2 regions of the Neorhizobium tomejilense genome follow, and region 2 is predicted to be linked to the other one. Evidence: riboswitches for the same ligand, from Rfam matches in the RefSeq annotation. Region 2 holds a riboswitch; the other holds the start of a gene.
What was found. A riboswitch is a leader RNA that binds a small molecule or an ion and turns the genes downstream of it on or off. The one in region 2 is predicted to bind cobalamin.

Region 1: it holds a riboswitch for cobalamin, as region 2 does, so the genes downstream of both, ACSQ3G_RS02125 (aromatic ring-hydroxylating oxygenase subunit alpha) here and ACSQ3G_RS31455 ((2Fe-2S) ferredoxin domain-containing protein) in region 2, are expected to answer to the same signal.

Annotation. Positions count from the first base shown of each region.
Region 1 is NZ_CAXUSO020000001.1:430,902-436,065, reverse strand. It holds gene ACSQ3G_RS02125 (aromatic ring-hydroxylating oxygenase subunit alpha) at 1-1,128, opposite strand, end outside; cobalamin riboswitch at 1,230-1,461, opposite strand; gene ACSQ3G_RS02120 (DUF6656 family protein) at 1,627-2,241, shown strand; gene ACSQ3G_RS02115 (L-threonylcarbamoyladenylate synthase) at 2,275-3,252, shown strand; gene ACSQ3G_RS02110 (FAD-binding oxidoreductase) at 3,280-4,725, shown strand; gene ACSQ3G_RS02105 (winged helix-turn-helix domain-containing protein) at 4,722-5,102, shown strand; gene ACSQ3G_RS02100 (DUF1217 domain-containing protein) at 5,119-5,164, opposite strand, start outside.
Region 2 is NZ_CAXUSO020000002.1:1,831,896-1,837,059, forward strand. It holds gene ACSQ3G_RS31445 (substrate-binding domain-containing protein) at 1-971, opposite strand, end outside; gene aztD (zinc metallochaperone AztD) at 1,302-2,540, shown strand; cobalamin riboswitch at 2,589-2,782, shown strand; gene ACSQ3G_RS31455 ((2Fe-2S) ferredoxin domain-containing protein) at 2,880-3,689, shown strand; gene ACSQ3G_RS31460 (ABC transporter substrate-binding protein) at 3,686-5,164, shown strand, end outside.

The DNA of each region.
Region 1 (5,164 bases), on a different contig from region 2:
CTCATAAGCGGGCGAGCGGATGCCGAAGGCGTTTTCCTCGACGATCTGGCGGTCCTGGTCGTTGGTCATGTTCCAGACATGGGTCAGTTCTTCGAGATTGTAGTCGACGCCCTCGACCGCATCCTTGTGGACCAGCCATTTTGTGGTGACCGCCGTTTCCTCCGGCCCCAGCGGGGTGACGCGGAACGAAATCGCATGGTCGCCGAGAATGTGGTTCCAGCTGCTCGGATAGTGGAAGAGCAGCATGGTGCCGATCGAGTTGATCGTCACGTCCTCGGAGAGTTTGCGCTGCACGGCGTTGCGGCCGCTCATCGTATAACTCTCGGCATCCTCGATCAGCGGCATGCGCGCGACGCGGAACTGGCCGGTTTCGTCCATGCGGAACTCGCTCGGCAACCCAGCCTCCTCGCAACGCTGCCAATGGGCGGCGATGACCGGATCGTCCTTGGCACCCTGGACGCCGGTCGCGGTGGGCGATTCCGGATAGGTGCGGCAGAGCTCCGGATGGTTGGCGGCGCAGTGGTAGCACTCGCGGTTGTTTTCCCAGACGAGCTTCCAATTGCCCTTCTCGATGATCGTCGACTGGTGCGCGACCTTGGCTTCCGAGAGGCGGTGCGGCGCCATATAGGGCTCGATCGCCGCGCGGACCGGCGCGAAATCCGGTGCCTCGTTGGCAAGGCAGATGAAGATAAAGCCGGCGACGCTTTCGCAATGGACCTTCTTCATGCTGAACTGGGTCTTGTCGAAGTCCTGGCCCATCTGGCGGCCGACCAAAAGCGAGCCGTCCAGCTCGTAGGTCCATTGATGGTAGGGACAGACGAGCCGGACCGCCGAGCCGTGCTCCTTGGTGCAGACGCGGCTTCCGCGATGACGGCAGGTATTGTGCAGCGCCCGGATCTGGTTGTCGCGGCCGCGCACGACGACGACCGGATAATCGCCGATCTGCAGGGTGAAATAGGCTCCGGCTTTCGGCAGTTCGCAATCATGTCCGACGAACAGCCAGTCGCGATACCAGATCATTTCCAGATCGAGCTTGAAATAGGCGGGATCGGTATAGAAGGGCTGTTCGAGGCTGAAGCCTTCACGGCGGTTCTTGAGCTGCCGCAGGGCCTGATTGCGAATTTCCATATTATCTTCCTCGTCAATGTGGACAGCGGAAGGACATGGAAATGCCGGCCGGCCTCAAGGCCCACCCAACACCCTGTCCCGAACGCCCGCCGCGTCCGGTCGTCATTTTTGATCCCGAGGCTGGTTTCCGGGCTCAGGAGCTTGTCCCTTGTGGGACCGGCTCGGCGCCTTCCCGGGCGGCCCTTGCGGCTCTTTCCCAGTGGCTTATGCCGTGCCTTATTGCTCCACCACCGTTGCGGGGGCAGCGCCGGATTAGGGTTTCTAAAGACCCCTGCCGGCTTCCCAATTCTCCGCCTTCCCTAGTTAGGCGGCACCTCAAGATCGAGGCGGATATAATCATCGAGCGAGCGTGTCGCATAGGCGACATTGCGACATCGGCAACCGCGTTGGCGACAGCGGCGAAACGGCCCAGAATGCAACACTCCAGCCCCGCGAAAGCGAAACCTGTCATTAAGGGATAAGCCATAAAATCCCGGCGTGAATGGGAGCGATGCCACCGTGCAGGCCAAGGGAAAGATCCGTTATTACAAAGCTCCTCCACCAACGCCTCCGGCGCCGGTGGTTGTGAAGACTGCATCCCATTCGGAATTCCTCCGGACGGGGCGCAGCTCCCGCTACAATCCGGTCTGGCTGCCGGAAGAGCGCCGCTATCTCACCCATAACGAAGTCGCCGAGCGCACGGGCAAAAGGCTCGAGGCAGCCGGGGAGACGAGCCACAACCGGATCAACTCCTTCCATCGCTCGATCAAGTTTCCGAAGATCATCTTCCACCACACGCTCGATGAACGTCCGCATCTCGGCTATTGCCATGTCACTGCGGCAAGGACGTTTCTTCCACGCGGCGTCCCCGTGAGCTGGTCGTTCTATATCGCCAACTTCTTCTCCAAGATCGGCGAGGAAGAAACGTTCTTCGAGCATATAAGCCCGGCCAATTCGCGCATGTATTTTGCCGTTGCGGTCGAACGCGAGGCGGGTCAGCCGCTGCAGATCAACCGCACGATCCGCAAGAACGGCCTTCTGTTCCAGACCAATGATCCGATGGAAGCCATCAAGAACGTGCTGATGCTCGGCACTTCCAACGAAATGCTCCGCGAGATCATCAAAAAGCTTTGAAGACGCCCGGGTCCGCGTTATTGACGGGCGGATATGACGGCTCAAATCATCGACATCACCCGGGATCGTGACGGCGCGCTTCGTCAAGCCTGCACCGTCCTTGGCGACGGCTTGCCCGTGGCGATCCCGACCGAGACGGTCTATGGACTTGCGGCCGACGCCACCAATCCCGCCGCCATCACCCGCATCTACGAGACCAAGGGCCGGCCGCGCTTCAACCCGCTGATCTGCCACATGTCGGATCTCGACATGGCCGAGCGCTATGCCGACTTCGATCCGATCTCGCGCAGGCTTGCCGAAGCCTTCTGGCCAGGCCCCCTCACCCTGATCCTTCCGCTGAAGCCCGAGAGCGGCATTCATGCGCTGGCGACGGCCGGGCTCGATACGATCGGCATCCGGCTTCCCAAGGGCTTCGCTTCCGAGCTCATCCGCGCCTTCGGCAAGCCACTCGCGGCCCCCAGCGCCAATACGTCCGGCAAGGTGAGCCCGACCAGCGCGCGCCACGTGGCCGACGACCTGGGCGAGAAGCTGGCGTTGATCATCGACGGCGGTGCGGCTCCGGTCGGTGTCGAATCGACCATCGTTCGCGTCGAGAACGGTATGATCCGGCTGCTGAGACCGGGCGGGGTAGCCGCGGAAGAGATCGAGAAGGCAACCGGTCTTGCAGTGATCCGGCCTGAGGGACCGGCGGCGATCATCGAGGCTCCGGGCATGCTGGCCTCTCATTATGCGCCCGGTGCAGCGGTGAGGCTCAACGCCGACCATGTCGAGGCCGGCGAAGCATTGATCCGGCTCGGTTCCGCTCCGGTGAAGGGAATGGAACTCGCCGCGGCGGTTTTTGACCTGAGCCCGTCCGGTGACCTTGCGCAAGCGGCGGCAAATCTGTTCGATTATCTGAAGCGCGCCGACGCCACCGGTGCCGCCAGCATCGCCGTCACGCCCATTCCCGACCATGGGCTCGGCGAGGCGATCAACGACCGGCTGGCGAGGGCGGCCGCCCCGCGGGAATAAGACGGGGCTAAAGAGGAGGAGACGCCGATGGACATTTCAGGGCCGAACCCAGAGCTTCTCGACCGCTTCGCGGCGATCGTCGGTGAGAACCACGTCCTGCGCGACGCGAACGATCTTGCGCAGCATCTCGTCGAGGGCCGCGGGCTCTACAAGGGTTCTTCGCCTATGCTCCTGAAGCCGGGCTTGGTGGAGGAAGTGTCGGCGATCCTGAAGCTTGCAAGCGAGACCGGCACGCCGATCGTGCCGCAGACCGGCAATACCGGCCTCGTCGGGGGGCAGACGCCACGCACCGGCGGCAGCGACCTGATCGTCTCGCTCGAACGGATGAACCGCATCCGCGACGTCGATCCGGTCGCCAACGTGCTGGTCGCCGACGGCGGCGCCATCCTTGCCGACGTCCAGAAGGCGGCGGAAGCCGTCGACCGGCTGTTTCCCCTGTCGCTCGGTTCGGAAGGCTCCTGCCGCATCGGCGGCAATCTTTCCACCAATGCCGGCGGCACCGCCGTGCTGGCCTATGGCAATACCCGCCAGCTCTGCCTCGGGCTCGAAGTGGTGCTGCCGACAGGCGAGATCTGGGACGGCCTGCGCCGGCTCAAGAAGGACAATACCGGCTACGACCTGCGCGACCTCTTCATCGGCGCGGAAGGCACGCTCGGCATCATCACCGGCGCGGTGCTGAAACTCTTCCCGCAGCCGGTCGGGCACCAGGTCGCACTTGCCGGCCTCAACTCGCCGGCAGACGCGCTAAAACTCTTCGAGCGAGCCTCGAACCTCTGCGGCACGGCGCTGACCGGTTTCGAGCTGATGCCGCGCATCGGCATCGAATTCGTGGCCCGGCATATAGAGGGCGTGCGCGATCCGCTCTCCGAGCCGCATCCGTGGTATGCGCTGATCGACATCTCGACTTCGGATTCCGCCGAGACGGCCAGTTCCATGGTGCAGTCGCTGCTCGAACAGGGTTTTGAAGCGGGCCTCATCCGTGACGCCGTGATCGCCTCCTCCGTCGCCCAGCAGAAGGCGCTCTGGCACATGCGCGAAAGCATGTCCGACGCCCAGAAACCGGAGGGCGGATCGATCAAGCACGACGTGTCGGTGCCCGTCTCGAAAATCCCGAGCTTCATGGCCGAAGCCGAGCAGGCGGTGCTGGCAGCCATGCCGGGCGCCCGGGTCTGCGCCTTCGGCCATCTCGGCGACGGCAACATCCACTACAATATCTCGCAGCCGATCAGCGCTGACATGGCCGCCGACAAGGCAGCCTTCATCGGCCGCTGGCGGGAAATCAACGCGATCGTCCACGGCATCGTGCTCGCCGCCGGCGGGTCGATTTCGGCTGAACACGGCATCGGTCAATTGAAGCGCGACGAGCTTGCCCATATCCGCTCGCCGATCGAGATGGACCTGATGCGGCGCATCAAGCAGGCGTTCGATCCGGCCGGCATCATGAACCCCGGCAAGGTCGTGATCATTCCATGAGCCAACCGTCGAAGACCACGATACGAATCGACCTCGACAACGGCGTGCGGCTCGGTCCGGGCAAGGCGCAGCTTCTGGAATTGATCGCCCAACACGGCTCGATCCGGGCGGCTGGCGCCTCGATCGGCATGTCCTACAGGCGGGCATGGCTGCTCGGAGACGAAATCAACCGGATGTTCAAGGAGCCAGCGATCTTTACCCGCCATGGGGGGAAAAGCGGTGGGGGTGCGGGCCTGACAGAATTCGGCCAGGAACTGCTGTCCCGCTACCGGCGGATGGAAAAGGCGAGCCGCAACGCCATGCGCGCAGACCTCGACTGGCTCGAATCGAACGCCGATCCGCGCTTTGAGACGGCCGACAAGAGCGACGACGCCTGAGAAGACCGGTTCGCTCTCAGCTCAGCCTGATCTGGGACAATGCCCACAGCGTATCCGAGCTG
Region 2 (5,164 bases):
CGCACCGTGCCGCCCCGGCGCAGCATATAGGCGACGTCGAGATGCCGGGCGGGCGCCGCATTCTCGGCGATGTCCAGCAGCAGCGAGGCCGCAGCCGCCCCCATGCTCGCATCCGGCATCTCCACCGTTGTCAGCGGCGGGTCCACCAGCCGCCCAATGGCGATCCCGTCGAAACCGGCGACGGAGATATCGCGGGGTACGGAAAGTCCTTCGCGCCGCAGCGCGCTGATGACGCCGAGTGCAAGAAGATCGTTGGAGGCGATGATCGCCGTCGGCGATACGGTCGCGAGCGCCGCGCTGAGATCGAGCTGGTCGTAGCCGTCGAGGAAGGAAATCTCGACCGCTTCCAAGGGTTCAACGCCATTCTTGATCATCGCATCGCGATAACCCTCATGCCGGCGACGCGCGCGGTCGGAAGCCGCGAAATTTCCGGAGACGAACAGGATGCGTCGATGGCCGAGACCGATCAGCATCTGCGTCAGCTCCCGGCCGGCACCGCGATTGTCCACGGTCACGGCGGCGGGAAACAGCGAGGTCGGCATGTTGTTGAGAAGCACGGTTGGCGGCAGCGAGGACGTGAGGGCAACGCTTGTGGCGGGATCGCAGACGGTCAGGATCAGCCCGGTCGGCCGGTCGTTGAGAAGCGAGGCGACTGCGTCCGCCTCGCGTGCAGGGTCGTAGTTCGACTGGGCGATCAGCACCCCATGGCCGGCAACCAGCATGCGGTTCTGGATGCTGGAAAGCGACGAGGCGAAGACGGGATTGGTGATGCTGGGGATCAGCACGCCGACGATCGGCCGTTGCCCGGGCCTGCCGGCCGCTGAATTGATCGGCCGGTAACCGAGCTCTGCCGCCGCGCGGCGGACCCTGCGGGCCATGCGATCGCTGACATTGCCGTTGCGATTGAGCGCCCGGCTCGCCGTCGCCAGCGAACATCCGGCTCGTGTCGCCACCTGCTGCAATGTCGTCATCGGAGAAGGTCCTCTTCCGTTCGGCAGGTCCCACGGCCCGCCAACGGCAGATTTCCTCCCGATATGTAAGAGTTTTATGTCAGCAACGACGGATTTTTCTCAAACGGCAAGGCCGACTGCCGCCAGGCAGTCCTTGAGCGTGAAACAGGCAAATGTCGTCATCACAGGGATTGACAACGGTCGCTTATGTAATGTTATTACAATCATCAATTGGATGTAACGATATAACATAATTTAGTTCGCGATCGAAACAACCGTAAATCGGTAGGCCGGTCATGTGTTGGATAGCCACTCGGCGCGGAAAAGTTCAAACAATAAGGAAGGAACCTCATGAATTTGTCCCTCACTCCAAATCGTCTGCTAGCTGCTGTCGCATCAGGTCTTATCTTCGCGGCGTCCGGAGCGTTTGCCGATGAAGATCATGAGACGAAGGAGGCATGGCGCCTGTTTGTCGGCGATCACACGAACCCCGTCGTGCGTGCCATCAACTTCGAGAACGGCAAGGAACTCGGCCGCTATGACGTCAAGGGTCCCGCGGCCCTGACCGCTAGTGCCTCCGGCCAGACCGTATTCGCTACCCAGTCAGATCATGACATCGTGCACGTCATCAGGACTGGCATCGATTTCTCCGATCACGGGGAGCATCGGGATCTGGAGGTTTCCGAGGTCGGGTTGCTGCCCGTGACTTTCGAAGGCAAGCGTCCTTTCCACGTCGTCCCGCATGACGACCATGCGGTCCTCTTTTACGATCGAGGCGGCAAGGCGGATATCATCGACGAAACAGCTCTTCTCGAAGGCAGGGCCGACGTGAAGACAGTCGACACGACGAAGCCGCATCACGGCGTAGCGGTAACGATGGGTCGTTTCGTGCTCGTGTCGGTCCCGAACACTGAAATCCAAACCAAGCCCGACGAACTGCCGCCGAGGGTCGGCCTTCGCGTCGTCGATGAAGCGGGCAAGCAGCTCGGTGACGTCGCGAAATGCACCGATCTTCACGGCGAGGCCACCTCGGCCCGGCTGGTTGCCTTCGGTTGCAAGGAAGGCGTTCTCGTTGCCGGCCCGGGGGGCATTGATGGCCCGAAGCTGGAAATGCTCGCTTACCCGGCGGACCTGCCAAAGGGCAGCACCGGGACCTTGCTTGGTGGCAAGGCGATGCAGTTCTTCCTCGGCAACTACGGCGAAGACAAAATCGTCCTGATCGATCCGGACGCCGAGGAGCATTTCCGGCTGATCGCCCTGCCCACCCGCCGCGTCGACTTCCTGCTGGACCCGGCAACGCCGCGCAATGCCTACATCCTGACGGAGGACGGCGATCTTCATGTGCTGGACGTGATCAAGGGCGAGATCGCTCGCAAGGTCAAGGTCACCGAGCCCTACAGCAAGGACGGCCATTGGCGTGATCCGCGGCCGCGCCTTGCCGTTGCGGACGGTCATATCGTCATTGCCGATCCGCGGCACTCGCTGGTTCGCGTTGTCGATGCGGAAAGCCTGAAGGAGGTCCGGACGATTCCCGTCGAAGGAAAACCCTTTACGATCGTTGCCGTCGGTGGCTCCGGCGCATCGCATTGATGCGATGATTCTGCATGAAGCGGCGCTGTTGACAGTCGGCAGAGGGAGTGTAAGTTCGCGGCGTCAAGGTTCTTCCGTCCCGCGATGGAAGCTAAGAGGGAATCCGGTAAAAACCGGAGCTGTCCCGCAACTGTGAGCGGTGAGCCGTTCGTCCAACATGTCACTGGCAACAATGCCGGGAAGACGGACGATGAAGGCTTTGACCCGCAAGCCAGGAGACCTGCCTGACGATAGAAGTTCCGTGGTCGGGGTGTGCCACAGGAATGACGGTTCCGTCGGGCCATCGTGCCTGCCGCAACCTTCATTTTTGCTGCCTCCTCCTTGAGTGAGACGAAGGCAGTGAAAACACAGGGATTATCTTCCCAGAACGTATCCGGGCGCGCCGTCCTCCTGATCGCCAAATCCGCCTTTGCGGCGTCGCCGCATCTGGAAATGCAGCGGCTCGCGGAGCTTGCGGCCGGCATGACCGGGGCCGGAATCGTCCGGTTCGCCTTTACCGAGCAGGGAACCCCCTCGCTGCGCCAAGCGCTGTCCAATCTGCTCGACGAGGATGTCGAAACCGTCATCATCGTGCCGCTCGTCCTGCCCATGGAGCCGAGCTTTCATATCTGGCTGACGAAATCGCTGACACGCTGGAAGGCCGCCGACAGCCGCCCCTGGCCGGCCTTGTCCATCGCCAGGGATATCGCCTCCAGCACGCTGATGGCGCAGCTTCTCGGCGAGCTGCTGGAGACGGCCGAGGAGCTGGATGTCCCGAAAACCGAAAACCCACCCGTCATCGAAGGTTCACTCGTGCCAGCCCAGAAACGCCGCGCACTCGTCTGCCAGGGCGGCCCCTGCAACGCGGCCGGAGCCGATGTGATCTGGGGACATCTGCGCAACCAGCAGGAGCGGCAGAAATTGCGCGCTGCCGGCGACGGCACGATGACCGCAAAATCCACCTGTCTCGGTCCCTGCAGTCTGGCGCCCGTGCTGCAGGTGTTTCCGGAAGGCACCTATTACGGCGGCGTCACCGAAGATGCGATCGACCGGATCGTCGGCGAGCACCTGCTTGGCGGCCGGATCGTCGAGAACTTCGCCTATCACCCAACGGGCCGCAAGCAGCGGCTTCGCACCCCATCCGAACAGAACAACAGGAGAGAGAATTGACGTCACAGACGCTATCGCGCTTGGCCGCCGCCTGGTTCACCGCCGCCACCTTTGCCGCCGCAGGCACTGTCTTCGCAGGCGAGCCGCTTCGCGTCGGAGCCACCTACATCACCAGCGGCACGGACCCGGCCAAGGGGTCGAACGGCTGGGCGCTGGTCAGCCATGGCGTCGGCGAGAACCTCTTCACCGTCGATCGGGACGGCAAGCTCGTGCCGGAGCTGGCCGCGAAGGCCGAGCGCGTCGCAGACCTGACCTGGACCGTGACCCTGAAACCCGGCCGCCTGTTCTCCGATGGCACGCCCGTCACCGCCAGGGCACTGGCAGCCGGTTTCGATACCACGTTCGCCAATAACAAGGCGGCGCTCGCGACCGGCGGCAAGCTGAGCTTCGAGGCGGTCGACGACCTGACGCTGAAGGTGACGACCGAAAAGCCGGTGCCGTTCATTCAGGCACTCTTCGCCGAATGGCCGCTGATTGCCTACAAACCCACCGAGGCCGGCAATGCCGTCTTCAGCGGTCCTTACCGGATCTCCGCCTTCAAGACGGATGCCTCGATCACGCTGGAGCCCAACGTGCATTTCGCTGGCGCCGACCAGCGTTCGCCGGTCAATTTCCGCAAGTTCGGTGATGCCCAGACCCTGACGCTGGCGCTCGAAGCAGGCGAACTCGACATGGCTTTCGGCTTGCCGTCGGAGGTCGTTACCCGGCTCAAGACCAACCCGGACCTGACGATCAAGTCGTTCCCGGTCGGGTACCAGTATCTCGCTTTCTTCAATACCGCCCGGCCGCTGATGGCTGACGTGAAGGTGCGCCGGGCGATCGATCTGGCCTTCGACCGCAAGGAGCTTGCAGCCGCGATCAACGGCGGCGAACCGGCGACCGGTGCCTACGCCGCCTATTTCCCCTTTGCCGGCCGGGAGGCACGCCCCACCGATCTTGCCAGGGCTGGCGCGCTGCTCGACGAAGCCGGCTGGGCAAGAGGCAGCGGCGGCATGCGCGAAAGGGGCGGCACGCCGCTGCGCCTGCTGGTCATCACCTATCCGCAGCGCCCGGATCTCGTCACCATGCTGCCGGTGGTCAAGGCGGAACTCGCCAAGATCGGCATCGGGGTCGATACGCAGGTGGTGGAGAACATCCAGCAGGTAGCTTCGGCCGGCGACTTTGACATCGCGCTCTGGGCGCAGCACACGGCCCCGAGCGGCGACGCCGCCTTTTTCCTGAACTCGATGCTGAGAAGCGGCGCTTCGCTGAACTATGCGAAATATGCCTCGCCGGATTTCGACGCGATCCTCGACCGGTTTGCGACCGAGGGTGATCCGGCAAAGCGGGTGGCGATCGCGCTGGATGCCCAGCAGAAACTCTTCGCCGATGCGCCCGTCTCCTTCCTGGTATCGCCCGTCTGGTATGTCGGCCTGTCGAAGCGGCTGAAGAACTACGAGCCGTGGGGATCCGACTACCACGTCCTGCGCGCCGAT